2 linked regions of the Spartinivicinus poritis genome follow. The protein of the gene in region 1 interacts with the protein of each later gene in a pairwise test. Links are inferred from orthologs where the notes say so. Each region holds a gene or a part of one and is shown on either strand. Other genes may lie near its edges.

Region 1 (7,831 bases):
TAGTCATCGCCGGGCAGTCAAAGGGGTTATTTCGCTATGGATCAAGCCTCAGTGGATTGTTTGGATTGCTTTATTGCCGCTGTTTATTCATTGGCAGCAGGTAAGCGTCTGGTATTCTCCACTGGTTAACTTGTTGGTAATACCGCTATTGGGTTTTGTTATAATGCCTGCTTTGCTGGTTGCGGTATTGTTAGCAAGCTTTTCAGCGTTTGGCTGGACTTGCTTAAAAATGATCAACCAAGGGCTGGCAGCTGGTGTTGATCTGCTTGCCCAATTATCAGCGGGTGAACAGGCTGCATTTGCCTTAGCACCCCTTGGAGTATTGCTGTTTGCGCTAGCTTGGTTATTGCCTGCAGGGCTGCCTGGTCGTGGCGGGCTTCTATTGGTGGGGGTGTTAGTAGGCTATTTTAAACCCTTGGTTTCAGCGCTTGAGCCTGGTCAGTTTCGCTTTACTTTGTTTGATGTTGGGCAAGGGTTGGGCGCTTTGATAGAAACTAAAAATCACCGTTTGGTATATGATACTGGGCCCCAGTGGAATCCGCGTTTTAGTGCAGTTAATGCGGTGATTCTTCCTTTTTTAAAACGACAGCAAGTTAACCATCTGGATAAGTTGGTGATTAGTCATGCTGATCAAGATCATAGTGGTGGATTGCTAGAGTTAAACACAGCCATATCCATTGCTGCTATAGAATCAGGTACAGCTGGAGAGATTAAACTGTCTCAACCAGTACAACCCTGCCAAGCAGGGCAAAGCTGGCAGTGGGATGGGGTAATATTTCGCTATTTGGCGGGTACACAAGGTAACGATCGAAATGAGCGCTCTTGTGTGCTCCAAATAATGACAGGCAATCATCAGCTCTTGCTAACGGGTGATATATCAGCAAAGCAGGAACGTCAGCTGGTTGCTAAGTGGCAACAGCAGCTTAAGTCGTCTGTCTTGGTTGCAGCACACCATGGCAGTTATTATGCTACAAGTGTATCTTTTATTAAGCAGGTAAAGCCATCAGTTGTATTGTTTTCCGCAGGTTATCAAAACCGTTATGGCCACCCGAATAAAAAATTAGTCAAGCGACTGCAACAGTCGGGAATCCTTACCTACAATACAGCAGATGAAGGGTCAATTCAGTGGCTGTTTGATAAAGCAACAGAGCCAGCCTTAACAATGCGCTACCGCCTTGATTATCCTAGATATTGGTCACAAAAAGTTAGCGCTAGGCTATTCGGTCGCTTATAACTTTATGTTAGAGTTGGCCCAACATTCATAAGGGGAGATGTCGTGAAAGAACTCATTGTAGCCGGTGGCTGGCTAATGCTGCCAATTCTTATTTGTTCTATTCTTGCCTTGGCTATTATTATCGAGCGTGCCTGGACACTAAGGCCCTCAAAAATTGCACCTAAACATACGCTAGCCTTGGTTTGGAAATGGATTAAAAATAAACAGTTGGATAGCAAACGACTTAAAGAACTAAAAGGCAGCTCCCCATTAGGGCAAATTTTGGCTGCGGGTTTAAGCAACTCAAAGCACGGCCGTGAAATCATGAAAGAGGGAATTGAAGAAGCTGCCTCTGGGGTTGTTCATGATTTGGAACGCTTTTTGAACAGCTTAGGCACCATCGCTGCGATCACGCCATTATTAGGCTTGTTGGGTACGGTTATCGGTATGATTAAAGTGTTTGCCGAAATTCAGATTTCTGGTACAGGTAATGCAGATGCATTGGCTGGTGGTATTTCAGAAGCACTGATCACAACAGCGGCAGGTCTGACAATTGCCATCCCAGCACTGATTATGCACCGGTTTTATGTGCGCCGAGTGGATGAGCTGGTGATTGCTATGGAGCAAGAGGCTACAAAGCTGGTAGAAGTGCTTCATGGTGAACGTGAAGTGGATTACAGTGAGGTAAGCAAGTGAAGTTTCGCAGGCAACTAACGGAAGAGGTTTCCGTTAACCTCACCCCATTGATTGATGTGGTGTTTTTGCTGCTGATCTTCTTTATGGTAACCACCACATTTACCAAAGAAACCCATTTAAGTGTTGATTTACCAGAAGCCACAGGCGAACCGGTTGATAATAAGCCTGATCAAATTGAAATCTTGATCAGTAAAACCGGTGAATATGCAGTGAATACCAAGTCGCTAGTTAATACGTCAATTAAAACATTGAAAACAGCACTGCAAAAAGAGTCGAAAGGCAATAACAAACTGCCATTAGTCATCACTTCTGATGCCAATGCACCTTATCAAGCGGTAGTGACAGCAATGGATGCAGCAGGTCAATTGGGATTTGTCCACTTAAGCATTACTACCCAAGAAAAGTCAAAAGAAGAGTAGAATCAGCAGCTTTTGATATTCTTCGCTATTGAATTAGGCCAGCCTGTTGCTGGCCTAATTTTATTTACTCCTTAGTATTTTAATTGGTGAATCGATGAACTGGCTGGTGAATGCCTGGTATCAACCGGATCGTCATCTGCGTTGGCTAATGCCTTTAAGGCTGCTGTATCAGCAGGTTGCTAAACATAAACGGCAGCGTTTTCTTAGCGGAGCACAGGCTATTTGGCAAGCGCCAGTGCCTGTGATTGTGGTAGGTAATATCACGGTGGGAGGCACTGGGAAAACTCCATTAGTCACAGCAATTATTGAGCAGCTGAAAGACTGGGGCTATTCCCCTGGAATTATTAGCCGTGGCTATGGGGGAAAGTCATCTCATTACCCGTTAGCTGTTACCCCTGATAGTCATCCAAATGTGGCTGGTGATGAGCCGGTAATGCTGGCTCAGCTTACTGGTGTGCCTGTAATGGTAGCCCCTCAGCGGGTTGCAGCAGCAAAAGGGCTGCTGAATCAATTTCCTGAGACTGATATCATTGTTGCTGATGATGGGCTGCAGCATTACCCGTTAGGTCGTGATATCGAGTTGGTGGTCATTGATGGTGCTCGTGGCTTAGGAAATGGCTATTGCTTGCCTCAGGGGCCGCTTCGAGAGCCACCAGAGCGGCTGAAAACAGTTGACTTTGTCGTAGTGAATGGTGACGCACCGTTAGTGGCCATTACACAGCCTCAGCAGTTAATGGCACTGGTTCCCGAGTGTTTAGTACAAGTAAGTAGTGGAGAAAAACGGCCATTGACTAAGGTCAGTCTTGATGACTTTAAGCAAGTGCATGGAGTCGCAGGTATTGGCAATCCCGCGCGCTTTTTTGCTACTTGTAATTCCTTGGGGGTGCAAGTGATTCCCCACCCAAAGGATGATCATGCGCAGCTAACAGTAAAAGACATTCAGTTTGATGATCAGCTACCCGTTTTGATGACATCAAAGGATGCAGTGAAGTGTCGATCATTTGTCTCTACCAACCACTGGAGTTTGCTGGTGGCTGCTAAGCTGCCCGAAAGCTTTTGGCAGCAGCTAAAAGAGAAGGTTAAACAAGTACAATCAAAAAGGTTAACCATAAAGAATATGTTGGATAAAAAACTGCTAGAAATTCTCGCCTGCCCTTTATGTAAAGGGGAGTTAAAGTATGACCAAGAGCATCAGGAGTTGATTTGCCGTCATGATGCTTTGGCTTATCCAATCCGGGATGGGATTCCAGTTATGCTTGAACAGGAAGCACGCACTTTAACAACAGACGAAAGATTAAATAAGTAATTCAATCACTTATCTTATACTATTGAAGCTATTTCTCTTATGAAATTCACCGTTGTCATACCTGCTCGTTATGCGTCAACCCGACTACCAGGTAAGCCATTACTGCTGATTGGTGGTAAGCCAATGATTCAGCATGTATATCAACAAGCATTACAAAGTCAGGCTACACGGGTAGTCGTCGCTACAGACCATCAAGGAATTGCTGAGGCAGTACAATCCTTTGGTGGTGAAGTTTGTCTAACTGCAGCCAATCATCCTTCAGGTACTGACCGGGTAGAAGAAGTGGCTAGAAAATTGGCTTTGGCTGATGATGAAGTGGTGGTGAACATTCAGGGGGATGAACCACTGATTCCTCCTTCAGTGATTAATCAAGTGGCTGGTTTGCTTGGCTCACAACCCAAATGCGAAATGGCCACGCTAATTGAGCCAATTGCTGAAGTTGATGACTTGTTCAATCCGAATGTTGTGAAAGTGGTATTAAATGCCCGAGGGGAAGCCAGTTACTTTAGTCGTGCGCCAATGCCTTGGAGCCGGGAGCAATTCAATTTAGCAAAGCCACCTAACCAGTTACCCTCAGGCCCTTTTTATCGGCATATTGGTATTTATGGTTATCGGGTGGGGCTGTTACATCGTTATGTTAACTGGCCTGTGGCGCCAACTGAGCAACTGGAGTGTTTGGAGCAGCTGCGGGCTCTATGGCAGGGCGTCAAAATAGCTGTGGCACAGGCAGTTGAGGTGCCACCTATTGGTGTTGATACGGAACAGGATCTAGCTAAGGTGCGGCAGCTGGTAGAAGAGGGAAATTCAAATAATGATTAGTGTGATGTTTGTATGCCTAGGCAATATCTGTCGATCACCGACAGCTCATGGCATATTTCAGCAGATGGTTGTAGATGGTGGGTTGGCTGACCGAATTCAAGTCGCCTCATCAGGTACCTCAGCTTATCATATTGGTGAGCCACCTGATGGCCGGTCTCAGCAGGCTGCTAAGCTGCGAGGCTATGACCTTAGCTGGATCCGGGCACAGCAAGTCACTCTTGATGATCTTGAGGCGTATGATTACATTCTGGCTATGGATAAAAGTAATTTATCCGCTTTAAAACAGCTGGCCCCAGTTAATCACCATAATAAACTAAAGCTATTTATGAGCTTTGCTCAGCAACAGAGCGAAATGGAAGTACCAGACCCTTACTATGGTGGAGCAAATGGCTTTGCCCAGGTGCTGGATTTAGTGGAAATGGCTGCACAAGGGTTGTTGCAGCAAATTAAGCAGGAACATCAGTTGTAATGTCTTTATCAGTAAAGCGCCAGGTCGCTCTGCAGTCTCATCATACGCTGGGATGTCCTGCCACGACAGAGTACTGGGTTGAAGTACGTTCGCTCAGTGAGCTGACCAAAGCGGTTCGATATGCGAAATCCAACCAATTAATGCTGCTTCCTTTAGGAGGGGGTAGTAATGTGGTGTTTACTCAACACTTTGATGGGCTGATCGTCAAAATAGCCATACTGGGCAAACAGGTTGGAGTTCAACAAAATGGTCAAGTGATTGTAGAAGCGGGTGCTGGTGAAAACTGGCATCAGTTTGTGTGTTGGACGCTTCAGCAAGGATTATCAGGCCTGGAAAACCTTTCATTGATTCCTGGCACAGTAGGGGCGGCTCCTATTCAAAATATTGGGGCTTATGGAGTTGAGTTAAAAGAAGTGATGGAATGCCTCTGGGCATTTAACCGGGAAACAGAAGAAGTTAAGCAGTTTTCTGTTGATGAGTGTCAATTTGGCTATCGAGAGAGTATTTTTAAGCAGCCAGATTCTCCCTGGATTATTGCTAAGGTTGCTTTTAGGCTAAATACTGAGTTTCAGCCAAAACTGCATTATCATCCATTGAGTCAGCTACTCGCTGATAAACCAGTAACACCCGAGCTAGTCAGTGATACTGTGTGCCATGTTCGTGCTAGCAAACTACCAGATCCTTTAGTACTGGGTAACGCAGGCAGTTTTTTTAAAAACCCAGTTATCTCCCAAACACAACTTCAGGCAATTCTTCAGTCTTACCCAGAAGTGCCCCACTATCCAGCAGCTAATGACCAGGTAAAACTGGCAGCTGGCTGGTTGATTGAACAGTGTAATTTCAAAGGCCAGTATCGAGGTGATGTGGGAGTGCACGATAAGCAGGCGCTAGTGATTGTTAATAAGGGAGCGGCTACAGGCAATGAAGTGATGGCGCTTGCCAGTCAGATTGTTGAAAAAGTAAGTGAACAATTTGGAGTTGAGTTGGAGGTAGAGCCAAGAGTGTACTGAGTTAGCGTTAGGCAGCTCCTTTAGTAGCTTTTCCAATTAAAAAACCAAATCAGGAGGGCACGCCCTCCTGATTTGGTTTTAGCTTGAAGGTTTAGTCAAATAGAATCAGCTTGCTTCCTCTGAGTTGACAGTAGACTGCTGAGTATCTTGTCCTTTACTTTTGTCAGCGGCAGTTTCAGTCTTGGCAGGCTTTGCTTCAGCTTCACTGGGTGCTTTGATCTCAGTGACCAAAGATGTTGTAAAGTTAACCTGGGCTTCTGGCTCTGCTTTAGTGGGCTTTACTTCTTCTCCAGTTGCTTCTGGTTTAAAAGTAACAGCGACAGACTCTTGAGTAGATGGCTCAGGCTGCTTCTTGCCAGTCGTTTGCTTTGCCTGCTGACGACGTGCTTCTCTTGGATCATTTAACGCTCGACGTCTCCGGCGTCTTTGGGGAGTGTTTGCTGCTTCGGCAGACTGGCTTTCACTAGGCTGCTCTGTTGGCTCAGCAACAGTCGCTGGCTGTGGCTTTTCTTCTTTTACATCAGTTGGCTCTGGTTGCTTTTGTGGTTCAGCGTTAGCTTTTTGCTCGGAGCTAGCTTCAGTAGCTGGTAACGACTGTTTTTCTGTAACAGCAGGTTGTTGTGACTCAGTAGGTGTAGGACTGTGAGCTTCAGTCTCAACTACTTTGGGTGCAGTGGGCTGTTGTGCCTCAGCTGGAGTTTGTGTGGGCTGAGCTTCAGAGGTTGTCTCAGTTACCTGTGAGTTGTCATTGTACTCACGTCCTCGCTGTGAAGGGCGATTGCTACGACGCTTGTTGGGTGAGCCGTTTCTAGGGCGACGCTTTGGTGTGTCACTTTCAACAGCCTGTGTTTGTGCCGCAGCATTTTCCTGGCGGCCTTTGTTGGTGGTTGGCTGCGCCTTGTCTTCATAGCGAGGGTTTGAGCGACGAGAGGGGCGCTCTTTTTTGTAACCTGTCTCTTCAGTGAGTTCTTGGTTACTTTCTCGGCTAGGTTTGTTGTCGTAGTCACGGCCTCGGCTAGGCTTATTCTCATAGTCAGAGCGGCTTCGACGACCTGCTGGGCGTTCACTAGAGCGCTCGGAACGAGGCTTTTGCTGTTGACGCTGCTGCTGTGGCCGCGATTGGCTGTAGCTGCGCTGCTCCTTAGCCTCTGGTGGAGGGGCTACTTTAGTTTCTTCTGGGCTAAAAATGCCAGATAAAGAGCTGACAATAGACTTAAATAAACTTGGCTTAGCGGGTACTGGCGCAGGCTCAGTTGGCTCAATGTTTTTAACTGCTGCTTCTGGCTTAGGTGTGTTGCGAACAGTTGAAAGCTCAACATCTACTGGCTCTAGATCGCTGACAATCTCGTAGCTGCTTTCAGTTGTTTGAGTTTGTAAATGATCCTCTCTGAGGCGCTGCACTTCAAAGTGAGGTGTGTCTAAGTTTGGATTAGGAATCACAACCACACGAATTCCATAGCGCTGCTCAATATCAGTAATTAATGAGCGCTTCTCATTCAGTAAGAAAGCGGCAATAGTGATAGGTACCTGAGTGCGGATTTCGGAGGTGCGTTCTTTTTGCGCCTCTTCTTCAACCACGCGCAGGATTGATAATGACAGTGAGCCAACATCACGGATAGATCCCTGACCGTTACAGCGTGGGCAGACAACCCCGCTGGTTTCTCCTAAGGAGGGTCTTAGTCGCTGGCGGGACATTTCCATTAAACCAAAGCGAGAAATTCGACTGATTTGTACCCGTGCACGATCCACTTGTAAAAGTTCCCGCATACGGTTTTCTACTTCCCGCTGATTACGGATAGGGCCCATATCGATAAAGTCAATCACCACCAGGCCGCCGATATCTCTTAGTCTTAGCTGGCGAGCAATTTCCTCTGCGGCTTCAAGGTTGGTTTGTAATGC
Region 2 (3,804 bases), on another replicon or contig:
TCGGTGTAACCTTTTTCATCGCCCCCATAGAATGTTTCTGGCTGAGGTGTATTAAGTTCAGCATTATTTTGGAAGCGTTTTACTAAATCAGCATTAGCAATATAAGGTCGACCAAAAGCTACCAGGTCTGCGTGTCCATTGTTAATTATTTGTTCGGCACTGGCTTGGGTATAAGCCCCGCAAACAATAATAGGCCCTTGGAAAGCCTGGCGTAACTGTTGGCGAAACTCAAGACTATAAGGCCGGCCATTATCCCAAGTGGGTTCATTAATATGAATATAGGCTATTTGTCGTTTATTGAGCTGTTCTGCTAAGTACAGGGCCATAGTCTCAGATTCAGTATCAGCAATATCATTAAATGAACCATTTGGTGATAATCGAATACCTACTTTATTAGCACCTATTGCATCGATTAGGGTATCAATGATTTCTAAAGCAAAATGTGCCCGGTTGACGATAGAGCCGCCATATTCGTCGGTACGCTGATTGCTGTTGGTAGACAAGAACTGATCTGGTAAATACCCATTAGCAGCATGCAGCTCAACTAAGTCAAACCCTGCTTCCATTGAATTAAGAGCCGCTTGTTGGTAATCAGCAATAATTGTCTGAATTTCATTTATTGTTAGCGCTTTGGGAGTATCAGTGCTGATACGCGTTAATTTGCCTGCTTGCAAGTTATAGCTTCTGGCTCCATCGGCTTTGATAGCTGATGGTGCTACAGGGGCTTGATTATCGGGTTGAAACAGTCGGTTAGAGATCCGCCCGACATGCCATAACTGGATGGCAATACGCCCACCAGCTTGATGTATGGCATGAGTAACTTGTTGCCAGCCAGCTATTTGAGATTGGCTATAAATACCTGGGGTGCAGGCATAACCTTGACCCTGTGGAGAAATTTGGCTGGCTTCAGAAATAATTAACCCTGCTGAAGCACGCTGAGTGTAATATTGAGCCATTAACTGGTTGGGCACATCCCCTGGTGTACTTGCCCTGGAGCGAGTTAAAGGTGCCATGATGACTCGGTTTGGCAAATGTAAATCACCCACCTGGAATGGAGATAATAATTGATTTGCTGACATAACGCTTCCTTAGTAGACCAGTCGTCTAGTTGTTAGGTAGAAAAAAATGAGGCGGGACTGTAAGTCTACCAGGCCTCATGATTGGTATTGTTGGTGTATTGCTAATGTGTAATAAATATCAAATTTTATTTTGCCAGAATGCGCTCAGTTAAAGCCATAGCATTGGTAATGGCTGACTCATCCCGTCGTACTTTAGTAATTAAACTGGCTCCCATCCACTGTTGATACAGAGTAAATGCTGTATGGTGTGGCTCTAGTTCTGCTGAGAGTGAGCCGTCATTAATGCCTTGCTCAATGCAAGTAGCAATTTTCTGAATGATCGAATCAATACCCGACTTTAATATTAAACGCATGTCGTCGGATAAATCAGAAACTTCAGCAGAAAGTTTTACTGCCATACATTGCTTATCGCAGCAGATGGTTGCCTGATTTTCAAACCAACGCTGCCAATATTCCATTAACAGTTGTTTGCCTGTTTTTTCTGGCTGATCAAATAGCGCTAATATCAGTTGGTTGTAACTGTCAAAATAACGTTTGAGTAGTTCTACGCCAAACTGTTCTTTTGAGCGAAAGTAATGATAAAACGAGCCTTTGGGAACATTGGCTTGTGTTAAAATTTGTGCCAGCCCTACTGCAGAAAAGCCTTTGCTGAGAATTAACTGTTCACCAGCATTCAGGATAGTTTCTCGGGTTTCTTGATGTTCACTACGTGTCATAATTGGATATTAGCACCTGATTAGACCGGTCGTCTAGTTCGATTTTTAGATCAAATAATCATACTTATTCTTAGGGTTTGGTTATATGGTGTTTTTACGGGAATGTCTATAAATGGTTAGCAGTTAATAACAAATGACCCTAGTGAAGAAAGAGTAACTGCCTATCAGGGGTTCCTTTCTTCTCTGGGGATAGGTCCAAATAAAATAGAGCGAATGACATTTTGCTTCGACATATCCCCTCGTGTCAGTAAGGTGCGTAAGCTGTCTTCATTGCCCAACAGTTGTTGGCTAATGGCTTTTACTGAATAACCTTTTTGATGAAGATAGCGGGTTTGCCCTTCTAGCTCTGTTAAGTAATTAAGCTTATTTTGCAGTGCTTGCTTGCCATGTTTCATGACAGGACGGTGAGCACAAAATAAATGTTCAAATTCTAAAGTTACCAGCCGTTTTAAGCTTTCCATCGTTTTGGCGAAATCTTCATCACCTCTAAATAGTTTAATTTTATCTGCTAAAAAGGCATCACCAGAAAATAGCCAGCCTTCATTGGCCTCAAAAAAAACAACTTGGTCATCGCAATGGCCAGGTGCAGGGATAACTTTAAATTGATAATGATCAGTCTCAATAATGTCGTCTAAACAGTCAACTTGAACTGTTGGGGCTTTCCCCCATACTAGTTGATGATAAAGCTTATATTTAAAGCCACTGGCCATTTTTGTGGCACTAGCTGGTGAAGCAAGTACAGTAAAACCAGCGTCAACCAAAGCACTGGCACTGCCGGTATGGTCTTCGTGGTGGTGGGTAATAATGGCTTGGCGAATAGACTGCTCATTAGCAAACTTGAGTACTCGACGATGTTTGCTATAAATCCCTGTGTCTATCATGACTCCATCAACAGCATAACACCTAACGGTCATTACTGGAGGCATAAACTTGAACATGGGTCTTCCCATGTGTAGCGCGGTCACTGGCCCAAATTGCTCAATGCAGTCCATAGCGTAGGTTAATACCAATAGTGATTGTCTTGTTGTATTATATACACGACATAATACAAGGAATATATATGTTTAGCGAATTTTAGATGTATGCTTATTGTTATAAAAGGTTTAAAACTCAACACTTACATTATACTTTTTTCGCAGTTTGTCTATCAATTGTGCTTCGGCAGCTAAAAATTGATTAAATGTTTTGATAGTTTTTGGGTGTTTAACAGTTGAAAGATAATATGAGCTTTTTATATAAGGTAGTTTGTTATTAAACACTAATGCATTAGGCGAGTGAATGGTATAATTTAAATGATATCTTGCAACAGCAATATTAACATAAGCGCCATCAATTTTACCGAACATTACTTGGGATAGTAATTCAATCATTGTTTCGCTTTCATGTAATTGAATCTGGCCAGACTCAATTAGTTCAGTATATCCCCAAGGCGTAAAATTTTTTATAGTGCCCAGTTTTTTTAAAAAAGGTAAGTCTTTAGATTTTGTCGCTGGCATAACTATAAGACCATCAATATATTGGCTGACGGAATCACTGTAATGTACCTTTATATTTTCTTTTCCTTTTGTATTCCACTGTGGGTTATCAGGGTATTTAAAATCTATTGACTGTGTCTGTAACAGCTCTGTATAGAGTTGACTCACAGATAAAAGGCGATATTCAATAGTGTAATTATGGACTTTGGCAAAAGTATCGAAAACCTCTCGTGTGTAGCCAACTAATTTTCCATATTCATGGCTATAGTGCGGAAAGTAACTGAGTTTTTCTACTCCAATGATTAAATGGTTAGCTTCTTTTGCATGGCTTATTCCAATGAGTAACATCCAGCAAAATGTTTTATAAAAAAAACTAAAGCTATTAGCCATTATGCTTTACTACCTGGAGACTAAGTTGCTTATAAGTGTAGGGTTGATGACTGGAATTTTCCTCCAGCTGAAACATTTGTTTGTTAAGCTGGGTCATATAAACATTGCTTTACTCTAATGCTTCTATGACGAGTGAAGCGATCC

The links. Proteins that work in one complex are often made in the same cells at the same time.
Region 2: the proteins of kdsB (region 1) and ORQ98_RS18695 interact in binary tests that used the Escherichia coli proteins (3 or more experiments, as listed by UniProt). The link is inferred for Spartinivicinus poritis from one-to-one orthologs.

What each region holds. Positions count from the first base shown.
Region 1 is NZ_JAPMOU010000012.1:102,229-110,059, forward strand. What follows is about bases 2,577-5,563. They hold kdsB (3-deoxy-manno-octulosonate cytidylyltransferase), read left to right. Parts: upstream 2,577-3,673; coding sequence 3,674-4,453; downstream 4,454-5,563. Other genes in these bases: ORQ98_RS11585 (Trm112 family protein), read left to right, coding at 3,449-3,634; ORQ98_RS11595 (low molecular weight protein-tyrosine-phosphatase), read left to right, coding at 4,446-4,922; murB (UDP-N-acetylmuramate dehydrogenase), read left to right, coding at 4,922-5,563. In the rest of the region: ORQ98_RS11565 (DNA internalization-related competence protein ComEC/Rec2), read left to right, coding at 1-1,234; ORQ98_RS11570 (MotA/TolQ/ExbB proton channel family protein), read left to right, coding at 1,277-1,909; ORQ98_RS11575 (ExbD/TolR family protein), read left to right, coding at 1,906-2,328; more of murB, read left to right, coding at 5,564-5,932; rne (ribonuclease E), read right to left, coding at 6,038-7,831. UniProt on the Escherichia coli protein: Activates KDO (a required 8-carbon sugar) for incorporation into bacterial lipopolysaccharide in Gram-negative bacteria.
Region 2 is NZ_JAPMOU010000027.1:28,062-31,865, reverse strand. The notes cover bases 1-2,976. They hold ORQ98_RS18695 (TetR/AcrR family transcriptional regulator), read right to left. Parts: upstream 1,796-2,976; coding sequence 1,205-1,795; downstream 1-1,204. Other genes in these bases: ORQ98_RS18685 (type 2 periplasmic-binding domain-containing protein), read right to left, coding at 2,899-2,976; ORQ98_RS18690 (MBL fold metallo-hydrolase), read right to left, coding at 1,960-2,733; ORQ98_RS18700 (alkene reductase), read right to left, coding at 1-1,079. Outside these bases: more of ORQ98_RS18685, read right to left, coding at 2,977-3,660. UniProt on the Escherichia coli protein: Involved in response to both electrophiles and reactive chlorine species (RCS). Represses the transcription of the nemRA-gloA operon by binding to the NemR box.